Regions from separate parts of the Lentzea sp. NPDC054927 genome, predicted to be linked through region 1. Evidence: predicted binding sites of a transcription regulator. Region 1 holds the regulator's gene; the other holds the start of a gene.
What was found. Region 1 encodes HspR, which represses chaperone genes until heat shock. Its sites were predicted from a motif close to ANNTTGAGTNNNNNNNACTCAANNT; they were not measured.
Positions count from the first base shown of each region.

Region 2: a site for HspR is predicted at 6,057-6,081, ahead of lon (endopeptidase La). Genes of this name have one in related genera too.

Region 1 is NZ_JBSGXZ010000037.1:91,324-98,697, reverse strand. It holds gene ACWGE0_RS35060 (hypothetical protein) at 164-691, opposite strand; gene ACWGE0_RS35055 (heat shock protein transcriptional repressor HspR) at 667-1,095, opposite strand; gene dnaJ (molecular chaperone DnaJ) at 1,101-2,264, opposite strand; gene grpE (nucleotide exchange factor GrpE) at 2,284-2,916, opposite strand; gene dnaK (molecular chaperone DnaK) at 2,913-4,784, opposite strand; gene ACWGE0_RS35035 (DUF4097 family beta strand repeat-containing protein) at 4,967-5,809, opposite strand; gene ACWGE0_RS35030 (hypothetical protein) at 5,902-6,456, opposite strand; gene ACWGE0_RS35025 (TetR/AcrR family transcriptional regulator) at 6,461-7,051, opposite strand; gene ACWGE0_RS35020 (DMT family transporter) at 7,048-7,371, opposite strand.
Region 2 is NZ_JBSGXZ010000010.1:161,423-168,796, forward strand. It holds gene ACWGE0_RS18135 (mycothione reductase) at 1-330, opposite strand, end outside; gene ACWGE0_RS18140 (YbhB/YbcL family Raf kinase inhibitor-like protein) at 694-1,221, opposite strand; gene ACWGE0_RS18145 (polysaccharide deacetylase family protein) at 1,220-2,083, shown strand; gene ACWGE0_RS18150 (AMIN-like domain-containing (lipo)protein) at 2,150-2,596, shown strand; gene ACWGE0_RS18155 (AMIN-like domain-containing (lipo)protein) at 2,617-3,084, shown strand; gene ACWGE0_RS18160 (AMIN-like domain-containing (lipo)protein) at 3,148-3,624, shown strand; gene lon (endopeptidase La) at 3,691-6,042, opposite strand; gene ACWGE0_RS18170 (SAM-dependent methyltransferase) at 6,524-7,321, shown strand; gene srmL (PheS-related mystery ligase SrmL) at 7,294-7,374, opposite strand, start outside.

The DNA of each region.
Region 1 (7,374 bases):
CCACCCGAACCGCACCACCCACGCAACGCAACTCCGCCCAACGCAACAGGCGTGCCATCAACCCGCGTGTGGCGCGGGCAGGTCCTTGATCAGATTGGCGGGGTCCGGGGCGGAGCCCCGAAATCCCTAAACCGGAACCAACGCACCCAACCCAACCACCGCATCAACGCCAAACTTCCAGCGCCGTATGAGCTTCAGAAATCCTGCCGTCAGGGTCAGGCCCACCCAGCGCAGCTTCCTCGAGCGCAGCAAGAGGTTCCACCCCGCGCAGCCACGCGACCAACGCCCCGTCAGCATCCTTGCTACCCACAACGTCCCCGACAAGCGCCGCCAACGCATGCGGTACCGCCAGGAAGTAATCCTGGATGACCGCCTGCTCCCGCGAGTCGCCCTCCGCATGGGCCTCGACCGCCAACCGCAGCCAGAAAAAGTCCGCATCAAGCGAACCGACTGCGATCAACTCCAGCACTCGCGGCAGCAGGTAGCGCCTGAAGCCCTCATCACCAATCGTTCCCGACCGCAACCAGTACTTCTCAACCTGCCCAGCAGTCAACTCCCGCAACGCCACGGCAGTGAAAGGCACAACATCCGCAGGCTCCACGCAGTGATCGCAGAACTCGACCACTCGCGGACGTGGCGCTGCGAACAACTCATACAGACGCTCAATCACTTGCGAGGCTTCGGCTTCCACACCACCAACGCGGTCTCCTGCCGAACAGGCACCAGATCCCGCCGATAAGAAGCATGCACAGCCGCAGCAGCAGAATCCGCAGCCGCCAACGCGTTCGCCAACTCCGCCGTCAACTCGGCAACCTGAGCCCGCAACGCATCCACCTGGTTCTCCAGGTCGATGATCCGCTTGATCCCGGCCAGGTTCACGCCCTCGTCCTGCGAGAGCCGTTGAACCTCGCGCAGCAGCACGATGTCCCGCATCGAGTACCGCCGCCCACCGCCGGAAGTCCGCCCAGGGGAAACCAGCCCCATCCGGTCGTAGGACCGCAGCGTCTGGGCATGCAGCCCGGACAGCTGAGCCGCCACCGAGATCACGAAGAACGGCGTGTCCTCATCAGTCCCGGGAGGGAACGGAAAACCCACCGAACTCACCGCCCTTCAAGCAGCGCGTTCAAATCTCCACGCGGGTCATGGTCACCGGTGACGTCCGCATACGCCTCGAGCGCCTTGCGGGCCTCGGACGACAGGTTGTTCGGCACGGCGACCTCCAGGGTGATCAGGAGATCGCCCGCGGTCCCGTCCCGCTTCGTGATCCCCTTGCCCCGAGCCCGCAGCACTCGCCCGGAGGCGGTTCCCGCAGGCACCTTCAAGGTCACCTTGCCGTCCAGCGTCGGCACGGTCAACGTCGCTCCCAGCGCCAGCTCGGAGAACGTCATCGGTGCCGTGAGCGTGAGGTCGTTGCCCTTGCGGCCGAACACGCTGTGCGGGTTGACGTGCACGCGCACGAACAGGTCGCCCGAAGGTCCACCGTTGCGGCCCGGTTCTCCTTGTCCCGCAAGGCGTATCCGTTGGCCGTCGTCAACGCCGGACGGGATGCGCACGGTCAGCGTGCGGGTCCGGGTGCTGACGCCGTCGCCACCGCACTCGGGGCACGGGTCGTCGATGATCCGGCCGGTGCCGCGGCAGTCGCGGCACGGCTCGCTGAAGGCGAACGCGCCCTGTGACCGCGTGACGAGGCCGGAACCCGAACAGGTCGCACAGACGTGCGGCGTGGTGCCAGGCTTGGCGCCCGAGCCGCCACACGTCGTGCAGGCGGCGGGGGACGACAGGCGCAACGGCACCGTCGCTCCCTTGACCGCCTCGGTGAAGTCGATGCGGACGTCGGTCTCGACGTCCTCGCCACGGCGCGGGCGCGTGGGCGAACCGGCCGTACCGCCGCCACGCCGGTTGAACAGGCCACCGAGCAGGTCGCCCAGCCCGCCGCCACCGGTGCTCTGCGCGGCGCGGCCGAACAGGTCGTTGACGTCGAAGCCGCCGGCCCCGCCGCCGAACCCACCGGGGAAGCCACCGCCGCCCGCGAACAGGCGGCGCGCCTCGTCGTACTGCTTGCGCTTGGCCGGGTCCGACAGCACGCCGTAGGCCTCGGAGACCGACTTGAACCGGGCCTCGGCCTTGGCGTCGCCGGGGTTCGCGTCGGGGTGCAGCTCGCGAGCGAGCTTGCGGTACGACTTCTTGATCTCGTCCGCCGACGCGTCGGAGGAGACACCCAGCTCGCGGTAGAAGTCCTTCTCGATCCAGTCCCTAGCACTCACCGGATGTCTCCTCCTTTCGTCAGATCTCTTCGGCCTGCGGTGCGGCGGCAGGCTCGTAGTCCGTCACCGCGACGAGCGCGGGGCGGACGAGCTTGTCGCCGAACCGGTAGCCGCGGCGCAGGACGGCGGTGACCGTCGGTCCGTCGACGTCCGGGGACGTGTTGTGCTGCACGGCCTCGTGCACCGACGGGTCGAACGCCTCGCCCTCGTGCGCGAACGGCTCCAGGCCGGTCTTCGACAGGGTGGACACGAGCTTGTCCGCCACGGCCTTGAACGCGCCGGTCAGGTCGCCGTGTGCGGCGGCCCGTTCGACGTCGTCCAGCACCGAGAGCAGCTCGCCGGCCACGGACGCCTTCGCGTTGTTGATCACTGCCTCGCGGTCGCGTTCCACCCGCTTGCGGTAGTTCGCGTAGTCGGCAGAGAGCCGCTGGAGGTCGGCGGTGCGCTCGTCGAGCTGGGTCTTCAGCTCGGCGGCCACCTCGTCCACGACCTCGGCGACCAGGGGTTCATCAGCAACAGCCGGAGCAGTGCCTTCCTCGGTAGCGTGGGCCGGCGCCCGGACCTCACCCGTTTCGGGGTCGATCCGGCGCCGGTCGTTCACGACTACCTGAGGCTGCTCCTCGTCAGGGGCGGCATGCCTCGGCTCGGTCACTTCTTCTCGTCCTCGTCCACGATCTCGGCGTCGACGACGTCGTCCTGGCCGTCCTTCGCACCGGCACCGGCACCCGCGGCACCCGGCGCGTCAGCACCAGGGGCCTCGGCGCCGGGCGCGCCTGGCGCGTTGGCGTAGATGGCCTGGCCGATCGCCTGGGACTCGGTCGCGAGCTTCTCGACCGCCGTCTTGATGGCGTTGATGTCGGTGCCCTTGAGCGCCTCGTTCGCCTCGGCGATCGCGGCGTTGACCTTGTCCTTGATCTCGGCCGGGAGCTTGTCGTCGTTCTCCTTGACGACCTTCTCCGTCTGGTAGACCAGCGTCTCGGCCTGGTTGCGGACCTCGGCCTCCTCGCGGCGGCGCTTGTCCTCCTCGGCGTGCGCCTCGGCGTCCTTGACCATGCGGTCGATGTCGTCCTTCGGCAGCGCGGAGCCACCGGTGATCGTCATCGACTGCTCCTTGCCGGTGCCGAGGTCCTTCGCCGACACGTGGACGATGCCGTTCGCGTCGATGTCGAAGGTGACCTCGATCTGCGGCACGCCACGCGGGGCCGGGGGCAGACCGGTCAGCTCGAACATGCCGAGCTTCTTGTTGTGCGCCGCGATCTCGCGCTCGCCCTGGAAGACCTGGATCTGCACGGACGGCTGGCTGTCGTCGGCCGTCGTGAAGGTCTCGGAGCGCTTGGTCGGGATCGTGGTGTTGCGCTCGATCAGCTTGGTCATGATGCCGCCCTTGGTCTCGATGCCGAGGGACAGCGGGGTGACGTCGAGCAGCAGGACGTCCTTGACCTCACCCTTGAGGACACCGGCCTGCAGGGCGGCGCCGACGGCGACGACCTCGTCCGGGTTCACGCCCTTGTTGGGCTCGCGGCCGCCGGTCAGCTCCTTCACGAGCTCCGCGACGGCGGGCATGCGGGTCGAGCCACCGACGAGCACGACGTGGTCGATGTCGCCGACGGAGACGCCGGCGTCCTTGATCACGTTGTTGAACGGCGCGCGGGTGCGCTCGAGCAGGTCGTTCGTGATGCGCTGGAACTCGGCGCGAGACAGCGTCTCGTCGAGGAACAGCGGGTTCTTGTCACCGTCGACGGTGATGTACGGCAGGTTGATCGACGCCTGCGAGGAGCTCGACAGCTCGATCTTGGCCTTCTCCGCAGCCTCGCGGATGCGCTGAAGGGCCATCTTGTCCTTGGTCAGGTCGATGCCGTTGGCCGACTTGAAGCGCTCGACCAGCCAGTCGACGACGCGCTGGTCCCAGTCGTCGCCACCGAGGTGGTTGTCACCGGAGGTCGCGCGGACCTCGACGACGCCGTCACCGAGCTCGAGCAGCGAGACGTCGAACGTGCCGCCACCGAGGTCGAAGACCAGGATGGTCTGCTCCTTCTCGCCCTTGTCGAGGCCGTAGGCCAGAGCGGCCGAGGTGGGCTCGTTGACGATGCGGAGCACGTTGAGGCCCGCGATCTGGCCGGCCTCCTTGGTGGCCTGGCGCTGCGCGTCCTCGAAGTAGGCGGGGACGGTGATCACGGCGTCCGTGATCTCCTCGCCCAGGTACGCCTCGGCGTCGCGCTTGAGCTTCATCAGCACGCGCGCGCTGATCTCCTGCGAGGTGTACTTCTTGCCGTCGATCTCGTCGGTCTGCCAGTTCGTGCCGATGTGGCGCTTGACCGAGCGAATGGTGCGATCGACGTTGGTGACGGCCTGGTTCTTCGCGGGCTGACCCACGAGGACCTCGCCGTTCTTGGCGAACGCGACGATGGACGGGGTCGTCCTCGAGCCCTCCGAGTTGGCGATGACCGTCGGCTCACCGCCCTCGAGAACGGCGACGACGGAGTTGGTCGTCCCCAAGTCGATGCCGACTGCACGCGCCATTGGAGTTCCTTCCGCTAGTACTTGTTGAGCGTTGCTGGCTCAAGTTTGCCATCTCGCCCAACCTTGAGCCTACCCGACTCAAGCTTTCTGACTGACCTAACGGCCGGGAAAGTCTGGTTGTTCCCTCACAACGCGAAGAGGACCACCCCTTGTGGAGTGGCCCTCGACACATTCCCCCTGGCCTAAGCCGCGAACACCTGGACGTCCCCAGAGCCGGCGTTGAGGTTGAGCTCGAGCGACGCACCAGGATCGGTCGGCACGTGGATCGCGCGCTCACCGCTGCCCGACGAACCGGCGATCTTGAACGGACCACCCGGCACCCGGACGGTGATGTCGCCGGACCCGGTGACGGCCCGCACGGAGTTCGCCGCCGACAACATCAGTTCGATTCGCCCGGAGTCGGCCTTCGCGATCACCTCGCTTGCCATCGAGGTGCCGTTGATGTCCCCGGAACCGGTGTCGAGCAGCGCCTTGCCCTTGATCGCGTCCAGCTGGATCCGCCCGGACCCCATGTCGGCCGTGACGGCGCCACCGATCCTGGCACCCTCGAAATCACCGGATCCGGTCTTCACCTTGACGTCCCCCGCGATGTCGCGGGCGATGACCCTGCCGGAGCCGGTCCTGATGTCGACGGAGGTCAGCCCCTCGACGGTCGCGTCACCCGAGCCGATGTCACCGACCACCGTGATGTCCGCTGACGGGACCACGACCTCGTAGTTGATCTCGCAGTCGTTGCCGCAGCCGTCCAGCACCAGCGTGCTGCCCTCGATGCGGTGCGCGACACCCGAGGGCTTGTTGTCCTTGTTGTGCTCGACCCTGCGGTGGACCTTCGTCTCGGTCAGGCCCTGCTGGTACCGGATCGTCACGTTCCCCGAGTCCTGGTCGCTGCGGACCTTGACCGACGTGAACTTCTCCGCGACGACGTGGTCGTCCTGGAACTCGTACTTCATGATGCGAATGCCACAGCCCGTCAGCACCGTGAGCACCGCCCCCGCAAGCAACGCCACCAGCGCCGTCCTCATCATGAGCACAAAAGTAGAGGTGGCGGCGCTCAGCTACACGGCAGTCAGCCCCCGAAGGCGGGGTGGGGTTGTCCCTACCTGGTTCGAACGGAAGATCAGACCAGGTCTTCGAGGACCGCGCGCAGGGCCGGAGCAGTGCGCGCGGGGTCGTTCAGGAACCGGGTCGAGGCGAGCACGTACGCGGGCGCGATCCGTTCCCACATCAGGCCGTCGACCGGCACCTCGACGATGTGCAGCTCCACGCTCTGCGCCCACCGGCCGATCCGCGACTCGATGCCGCGCAGGACGTCCCCTATCGGCAACGCCGCGGGACTCTGCACCCGGTGCAACTGCTCGATGCCCGGCTTCATCGCGAGCACGGCGGCCCGGCAGGCCGGCCGGGTCAGCAACGCCTCGGCGTCTTCGGGTGTCACAGGTTCGGCGCCCCGCGTGCACGCGTCCAGCGCGTCGGCCCACCAGCCCGGCCACTCCGCGGTCACGGCGGCGCGGTCGACGCCCGCGGGCACCTGCACCGGCAGCGGCGGCTCCAGGCCGGGCACGTGCGGCTCGACGTCGACGGACAGGGCCAGGGTGTCGCGCACGTAAAGCGCTGCCAGCAGCCCCAGGCTCACCCCGTGGCTGACGCCGGACACCTCTCGCGCGAACTTCATGACCTCATTGTTCCCTCGTCGTGGCGGTGGAATCGTCGCGGCCGCGGATCAAGAAGGACACAATTGGCTCCAGCTCGTCCTCGTTCGGAGCAACGTCGGCGATCAGGCCCTGGATCAGCAGCCCGTCGATGGCGGCGAGGAACGCCCGGAACGCGATCGGATCCGCCGGTCGCACGATCTCCATCGCCTGGTCGAGCCACCGGCGTGCAGCGGGTCTGAGTTCCGGCCGCCGCCCCGCCAGCAGGTACAGCTCGTACTCCGCGAGCGTGCGGGCGCGGTTCTCGTTGACCGCCTTCGCCAGCATGGCCGCGATCTCACGCGGACTGCCACCGCGCGCGACCGTCTGCAGCATCTCCTCGCACGACTCATCAGCCGCCCACAGCAACGTGGCGATCAACAGGTCGTCGAGCGTCGCGAAGTAGTAGGTCGGCGCCGTCGTCGGCACGCCTGCTTCACGGGCCACACTGCGATGCGTCACGCCGGTGATGCCGTCACGTTCGATCACGCGCAGCGTGGCCTCGACGATCGCGTGGCGCTTCTTCTCCCCACGCGCCTTGCGGCCGTCGATCTTCGGACTGCCTACGACTGCGGTCAGTGCGTCCTCCCGAGCTCGAGCGTCACCACGCCTCCGATGATCAGGACCAGCCCGATGACCATCGTGGGGTTGAGGGTCTCGCCGAGGAACTTCCAGCCGATGATCGCAACGGCTGCTACGCCGACAGCTGACCACACGGCGTAGGCGACGCCCACGGGCATACCCAACTTCAACGCGCGCGAAAGCGCCGTGAAGGCGATGGCGTAACCGACGACGACCACGACGGATGGCCACAGTCTGCTGAAGCCCTCCGACAGCTTCAACGACACGGTGGCGGCGATCTCTCCCACGATCGCCGCAGCGAGATACAGGTACAACACGGC
Region 2 (7,374 bases), on a different contig from region 1:
TTCGTAGACGGTCACGTTGGCGTTTTCGTTGGCGCGCCAGTTTCGGCCGCCTTCGGCGATCGGATCGATTCGGTTGAAGATTCGGTCGCGGATTTCGGGCCAGTGGATGGCATCCGTGTGTGCGTCCACGCCCAGCTTCTTGGCGTTGGCCGGGGCTGCGGCCTGGTCTGCGGTGTGGACGAACATCTTGGTGGGGATGCAGCCCACGTTCAGGCAGGTGCCTCCGAAGGTGCCCTTTTCGAGGATGGCGATGTTCCAGCCCGCCATCGCGTCGTTGGGGATGGAGTTGCCGGAGCCGGTGCCGATGATGACCAGGTCGAAGTGCCTCACGTGTGGATCCAACCATTGGGTGGGGGCTGGTGTTCCCTGGATGGGGGTTACGTGGGGCTTACGACCGGTGGTTGTGGTGGTCGGGTTGGTACCGCCGGTTTCTGTTTAGGGCTTTCGGGGCTCCGCCCCGGACCCCGCCAATCTGATCAAAGACCTGCCTACGCCACGCGTGGGTTGATGGCACGCCTGTTGCGTTGGGCGGAGTTGCGTTGCGTAGGTGGTGCGGTTCGGGTGGGTGGTCCCGTCACAAGCCGTACCAGAGCGTGCAGCAAGAGCTGAGGCACGACTCGTGACGGGACCACCCACCGGAACCTCCCGTTTCAAGCCAAGAGCAGCTCGGCTTCGCCGTCGCTACTGCTGCGGTCAGTGCTGGTAGGTCGGGGTGATGATGGCTCGCGCGAGGGTGTGGAAGGCGAGGTTGAAGCTGACTACTGCGGGGGAGGCGTCGCTGTCTACGTCGAGTTTGTCCACGTCTACGGCGTGGACGACGAAGTAGTAGCGGTGTGGGTGGTCGCCCTTGGGTGGGGCGGCGCCTCCGAAGGCGTGGGTGCTGTAGTCGGAGCGGACGTGGAAGGCGTCACCCGGAAGTGTGGCGTCCGAGGTGCCTGCGCCGGTGTCCAATTGGGTGGTGGTTGCGGGGAGGTTCACCGCTACCCAGTGCCAGAAGCCGGAGGGGGTGGGGGCGTCGGGGTCGAAGCAGGTGACTGCGAAGCTGCGGGTTTCGGTGGGGAAGCCTGACCAGGCGAGTTGGGGTGAGGTGTTGCCGCCTTCGAAGACTTGGGCGTCGGGGAGTTGTTCGCCGTCGCGCACGTCTGTGGAGGTCACGGTGAAGGTGCCTACCTGCGGGAGCAGCTGGTAGGGGTCTGGAGCGACTGGGCGCTCGAGGCTCATGGAACTCCTCCTTTTTGTGATCAGTTCGAGCCTATCTCCGTGCAACCGGGAGGGCCCGCGCGACGTCTTTCGCGTGGAGGGGGAAATTTCGATGGGTGGGTTGCGGCTTTTTGCTGCGTTTTTGCTGGTTGTCGGGTTGGTGTCGTGTGGGGAGCCGCCTGACGCGGGGTCCGGTGGGCCGGTGCTGACGACTGGGTCGTCGGCGGTGGCTACCACTACGCCGGAGCGGCCTAAACGGATGTTCGAGCCGCCTTATCCGTATGGGACGGTGCAGGCCAAGGCGCCTGCGGTCGTGGACGGGATGGTGCCGGTTGTCACGCACATTCCGATGGATAAGCCGTATGTGTTCATCACGATCGACGACGGGGCTGTGCAGCATCCGAAGGCCCGTGAGTTGATGATCGAGGCCGGGGTGTGGCCGTCGGCCTTTTTGAACACGAAGTACGCCGAGGGGCACAAGGACTACTTCAAGAACTTGCCTGTGACGGTGCACAGTCACACGAGCAACCACCCGAACCTGCAGGGCAAGGGGTTCGAGTTCCAGAAGAACGAGATCTGCGGGAACGCGGACTTCCTGGCAGCCGACTACGGCAAGCGGCCGACGTTGTTCCGGCCGCCGTTCGGCAACTACGACGCGACTACTCGGCATGCGGCTGCCAGCTGTGGGTTCAAGGCGCTGGTCAACTGGACGGCTGCGGTCAACGACGGGCGGGTGCAATTTCAGTCCGGGGACAAGCTCAAGGCAGGGGACATCGTGCTGATGCACTTCCGGACGACGTTCGTCGAGGACTTCACGGCGTTCCTGAACCGGGCGAAGCAGGACGGGCTCACGCCGGTGCCGTTGGAGGACTTCCTGGGGTAGGTGGGCAACCCGGAGGGCCGCCCGCGCGTGAGCAACGCGGGCGCCTTCGTGGCAAGAGGGGGAAAGATGAAGCGAATCGCAGCAGCGCTCGTCGCCGTGGGGATGGCGATGAGCATCGTTCCGGCGGCTTCTGCCGCCGACTATGCGCAGCTCACCAACGTTCGGACTGGGCACCATGCGACGTTTGATCGCGTGGTTTTCGATCTGACGGGTGGGCAGCCGGAGGACAGCGTCTCGTCGGTTTCGGAGCCGGTGAGCTGCGGCTCCGGCAAGCCGATCTCGGCGCCGGGGGTGGAGTTCCTGGAGGTGCGGTTGCAGCCGGCTGACGGGCACTCGTACACCGGGCCGCGCAAGATCACCACGGGACTGCCGACGGCGCAGAGCGTCGTGTTCACGTGTGACTTCGAGGCGGACCTGTCGATCGCGATCGGCGTGAACCACCGGAACCCGACCTACCGGGCCTACTTCCTGACCGGCCCGCTCCGGTACGTGGTCGACATCAACCACAGCTGACGTTCGCAGGGGGAGAAGAAATGAAGCGACTTGTAGCGGTGCTGCTCGCCGTGCTCGCGGTGTTCACGGTCGTGCCGATGGCGTCGGCCAGTGGACACGCTGAGCTCACGAACATCCGGACCGGCAAGCACGAGAACTTCGAGCGGATCGTGCTCGACATGAACGGCCTGCCGAGCAACTCCATCTCCAGGGAGACGACCGAGGTCTCGAACTGCGGTTCGGGCAACCCGGTTCCCGTGCAGGGCGCGGAGATCCTTGAGACGATGCTCTACACCGCCGCGTCCTACGACGAGAACTTCAATCCGACGTACACCGGGCCGCGCAACTTCGTGCCGCAGGGGCTGACCAACGTGAAGGGCGTCGCCATCACGTGTGACTTCGAGGCGACTCTCGGCATCGCGGTCGGGTACAACGACCCGAACTCGTGGCACAAGGTCTTCACGCTGACCAACCCCGACCGGGTTGTCATCGACGTCTACTCGTACTGACGCAACTGTGGCCTGGGTCACACGTCTTACTGAGCATCAAGAGCCCTGGAGAGGGGGCGCAAGATGAACAGACGCCTTGCCGCGGTGCTGCTGGCGGTGCTGACGGTGTTCACGTTCGTCCCGATCGCGTCGGCGCAGAGCACGCCCACGCTGTCGAACATCCGGACCGGCCAGCACGACAGGTTCAGCCGGGTGGTGCTGGACCTGTCCGGTCTGCCGACGGAGCACTGGGTCAGTGAGGTCACCAGCGTCTCGAACTGCGCTTCCGGCAATCCGATCACCGTGGCAGGCCCTGGGATCCAGGAGATCCTGGCGGTCACGCTGAGCGGTGCGGCAGCGCACGACGACAACGGGAACCTGACGTACACGGGGTCGCAGAACTTCGCGACGCCCGGCCTTCAGCACATCCGCGGGGTCGCGCTCACGTGCGACTTCGAGGCCACGCTGGGAGTTGCGGTTGGCTACAACAACACTAACTCGTGGCACCGGGTGTTCACGCTGACGAGCCCGAACCGGCTCGTCATCGACGTTGGCCTGTAGCAGCAGAAAGCCTCGTGGGGCAGTAGTCGCCGCTACTGCCCCACGAGGGGTCTTAATCAGAAGCCGTTACGCCGCAACGGTCGTGACGGCTTCTTCCTTTGACAGCGCGTGCTCCAGCACCTCGGCCACGTCCGAGACGAAGTGCACGGTCAGCTCCTTGCGAACGGACTCGGGCACGTCTTCCAGGTCCGGCTCGTTGCGCTGAGGCAGCAGCACGGTCGTGATGCCCGCACGGTGAGCGGCGAGCAGCTTCTGCTTCACGCCACCGATCGGCAACACCCTGCCGGTCAACGAGATCTCGCCCGTCATCGCCACGTCCGAACGCACCGGGCGGCCGGAGAGCAGTGACGCCAGCGCGGTCGTCATCGTGACGCCCGCGGACGGACCGTCCTTCGGCACCGCGCCCGCCGGGACGTGGATGTGCACGCCACGGCCTTCCAGCGTCGCCGCCTTGTCGTCGTGCGAACGCAGGTACGACAACGCGATCTGTGCGGACTCCTTCATCACGTCGCCCAGCTGGCCCGTGAGGGTCACGCCGGACGCGCCGGTGTCCTTGGGTGCCAGCGAGGCCTCGATGAACAGCACGTCACCGCCGACGCCCGTGACGGCCAGACCCGTTGCCACGCCGGGGACCGAGGTGCGCTCGGCCGACTCGGGCGTGTTCTTCGGGCTGCCCAGGTACGACTTCAGCGACGGCTGGTCGACCGTGATCGGCAGTTCCTCCTCGCCCAGGGCCACCTTCGCGGTCACCTTGCGCAGGACCCGCGAGAGGGCCCGTTCCAGTTGCCGCACACCGGCTTCCCGCGTGTACTCGCCCGCGAGCTGGTGCAGCGCGGCCTTGTCGAACGTGACGTCCTCAGGGGTGAGGCCGGCGCGTTCGATCTGGCGCGGCAGCAGGTGCCCGCTGGCGATCGTGACCTTCTCGTCCTCGGTGTAGCCGTCGAGCTGCACGAGTTCCATGCGGTCGAGCAGCGGCGCCGGGATCGACTCCAGCACGTTCGCGGTCGCGAGGAACACGACGTCCGAGAGGTCGAGCTCGACCTCCAGGTAGTGGTCGCGGAACGTGTGGTTCTGCGCCGGGTCCAGCACCTCGAGCAACGCCGCCGTGGGGTCGCCGCGGTAGTCGGAGCCGACCTTGTCGATCTCGTCGAGCAGCACGACGGGGTTCATCGACCCGGCCTCGCTGATCGCGCGGACGATCCGGCCCGGCAGCGCGCCGACGTACGTGCGGCGGTGGCCGCGGATCTCGGCCTCGTCCCGCACGCCACCGAGGGCCACGCGAACGAACTTGCGGCCCATTGCCCGTGCCACGGACTCGCCGAGCGAGGTCTTGCCCACGCCGGGAGGGCCCGTCAGAGCCAGCACGGCGCCGGAACGACGTCCGCCGACGACGCCCATGCCGCGGTCGGCACGACGCTTGCGCACGGCCAGGTACTCGGTGATGCGCTGCTTCACGTCGTCCAGGCCGGCGTGGTCCGCGTCGAGGATCTCGCGCGCGGCCTTGATGTCGTAGGAGTCCTCGGTCCGTTCGTTCCACGGAATCTCGAGAACGGTGTCGAGCCACGTCCGGATCCAGCCCACCTCCGGCGACTGCTCGGAGGTGCGCTCCAGCTTGTCGACCTCGGCCAGCGCGGCCTTGAGGACCTTCTCCGGCAACTCGGCGGCCTCGACGCGGGCCCGGTAGTCCTCCTGCTCGGTGGCGGGCTTGCCGTCGAGCTCCGCCAGCTCCTTGCGGATCGCGGCCATCTGCTGGCGCAGCAGGAACTCCCGCTGCTGCTTCTCGACGCCTTCCTTGACATCCTTGGCGATCGTCTCGTTGACGTCCAGCTCGGTCAGGTGCGCCTGACCCCACTCGACCAGCTTCTCCAGCCGCTCGGTGACGTCACTCGTCTCCAGCAGCCAGACCTTCTGCTTCTCGTCGAGGTACGACGCGTAGCCCGCGAGGTCGGCCAGCGCCGACGGGTCGTCGATCTGCTGGACCGAGTCGACCATCTGCCACGCGCCACGCGTCTGCAGGATGTTCGTCACGAGCGCGCGGTACTGCTTCGCGAGCTCCCGCGTCCGCTCGGTGATCGGGGACTCGTCCGCGATCGTGGCCTCGACCCACAGCGCCGCGCCCGGCCCCGTGGTGCCCGTGCCGATGCGCACGCGCTTGGTGCCGCGCACGACGGCAGCGCGCTCACCGCCCGGCAGGCGGCCCACCTGTTCGATCTCGGCCAGTGTTCCCACGGCCGCGTACTTCCCGTCCAGACGTGGAACGAGCAGCACTTGATGATTCGCCGCGGTCGTGGCCGCGTCGACGGCCGCGCGGGCCTCGGCGCTCGCGTCCGCACCGGAGATGCGGATCGGCACGACCATGCCGGGCAGCACCACGACGTCGTCCAGCGGCAGTACCGGCAGGGCCAGCGTCTCGCCCATCACATCATCCTCCAAAGTTGAGTCTATACCGCTCAACCATCTGGAGCCGGGTGGTGTTCCCCTGAGGTGTTCGCTGTCAGCGAGCAAGCTCTGACGGGTGGCTGACCAGCGAAATCGGCCTGCGTCGGACGGGCAGGGCGTCGCCTTCTTCGACGGTACGCCCGCTCGGGACGTCCGGGCGGCCGGCGAGGGTTCGCTCCGGGGCGCGCGCGGGACGTGCGACGCGTCAGGGCGTGCGGTGGGGCACCCGCCAGCTGGCTTCTGGCGAGCGAGATCGGTCCGCGTGCCGACCGCGCCGATGGCGGCGACCTCACTGGTTCCGACCTGACGCCCGCTCGGGACGATCGGCGGCCACCCGCCGGAGTGGGCGGGCGCGCGGGCTGAGGGATGTCGTCGTAACGGGTGACGTATCGGCGAGCGACATCGGTTCGGGTGCGCGACGGTGGACACCCGTGCGGCGACGAGCGAGGATGCGCGCGTGATGGAAGAGCTGAAGTGGGTCCCGTCCACGGTCGACGTCACCCGCCCGAGCGTGGCGCGGATGTACGACTACTACCTGGGCGGCTCGCACAACTTCGAGGCCGACCGCGCCGCCGCCAAGCAGGTGGAGCAGATCTTCCCCGGCGTCGCCCAGAGCGCGCAGGCGAACCGCTCGTTCCTGCGCCGGGTGGTCCGCCACCTCGCGTCCCAGGGCGTCGACCAGTTCCTCGACCTGGGTTCGGGCATTCCGACCGTGGGCAACGTCCACGAGATCGCCCAGCACGACAACCCGGACGCCCGCGTGGTCTACGTCGACTTCGAGCCCGTCGCGGTCTCGCACAGCAACGCCCTGCTCGCCGACAACCCGAACGCCAGCGCGATTCTCGCCGACCTGCGCGCGACCTCCGCGGTCATGGCCGGCGCCCGCGAGATCCTCGACTTCTCCCGGCCGATCGGCGTGCTGATCATCGCGGCGCTGCACTTCGTCCCGGACAGCGACAGCCCGTACGAGGCCGTCGCCGAGTACATGTCGGAGCTGCCCAGCGGGTCGTACCTGGCCATCACCCACGCCACCTGGGACACCCTCAGCGCACAGGAACGCGCGGAGGCCGCCGAGATCGCCAAGATCTACAGCAGCTCGGACAACAAGCTCACGATGCGCACGCACGCCGAGGTCGCCCGGTTCTTCGACGGCATGGAGATGCTGGAGCCGGGCGTGGTCGTGGTCAACGACTGGCGCCCGGACTCCTTCGAGGACAGCCACACCGGCATCTACGGCGCCGTCGCCCGCAAGCCCTGAAGCAGGCGGTCGCGGATCCCGTTCGTCTCGAGGTCGGTGAGGGTGCGCTCCGG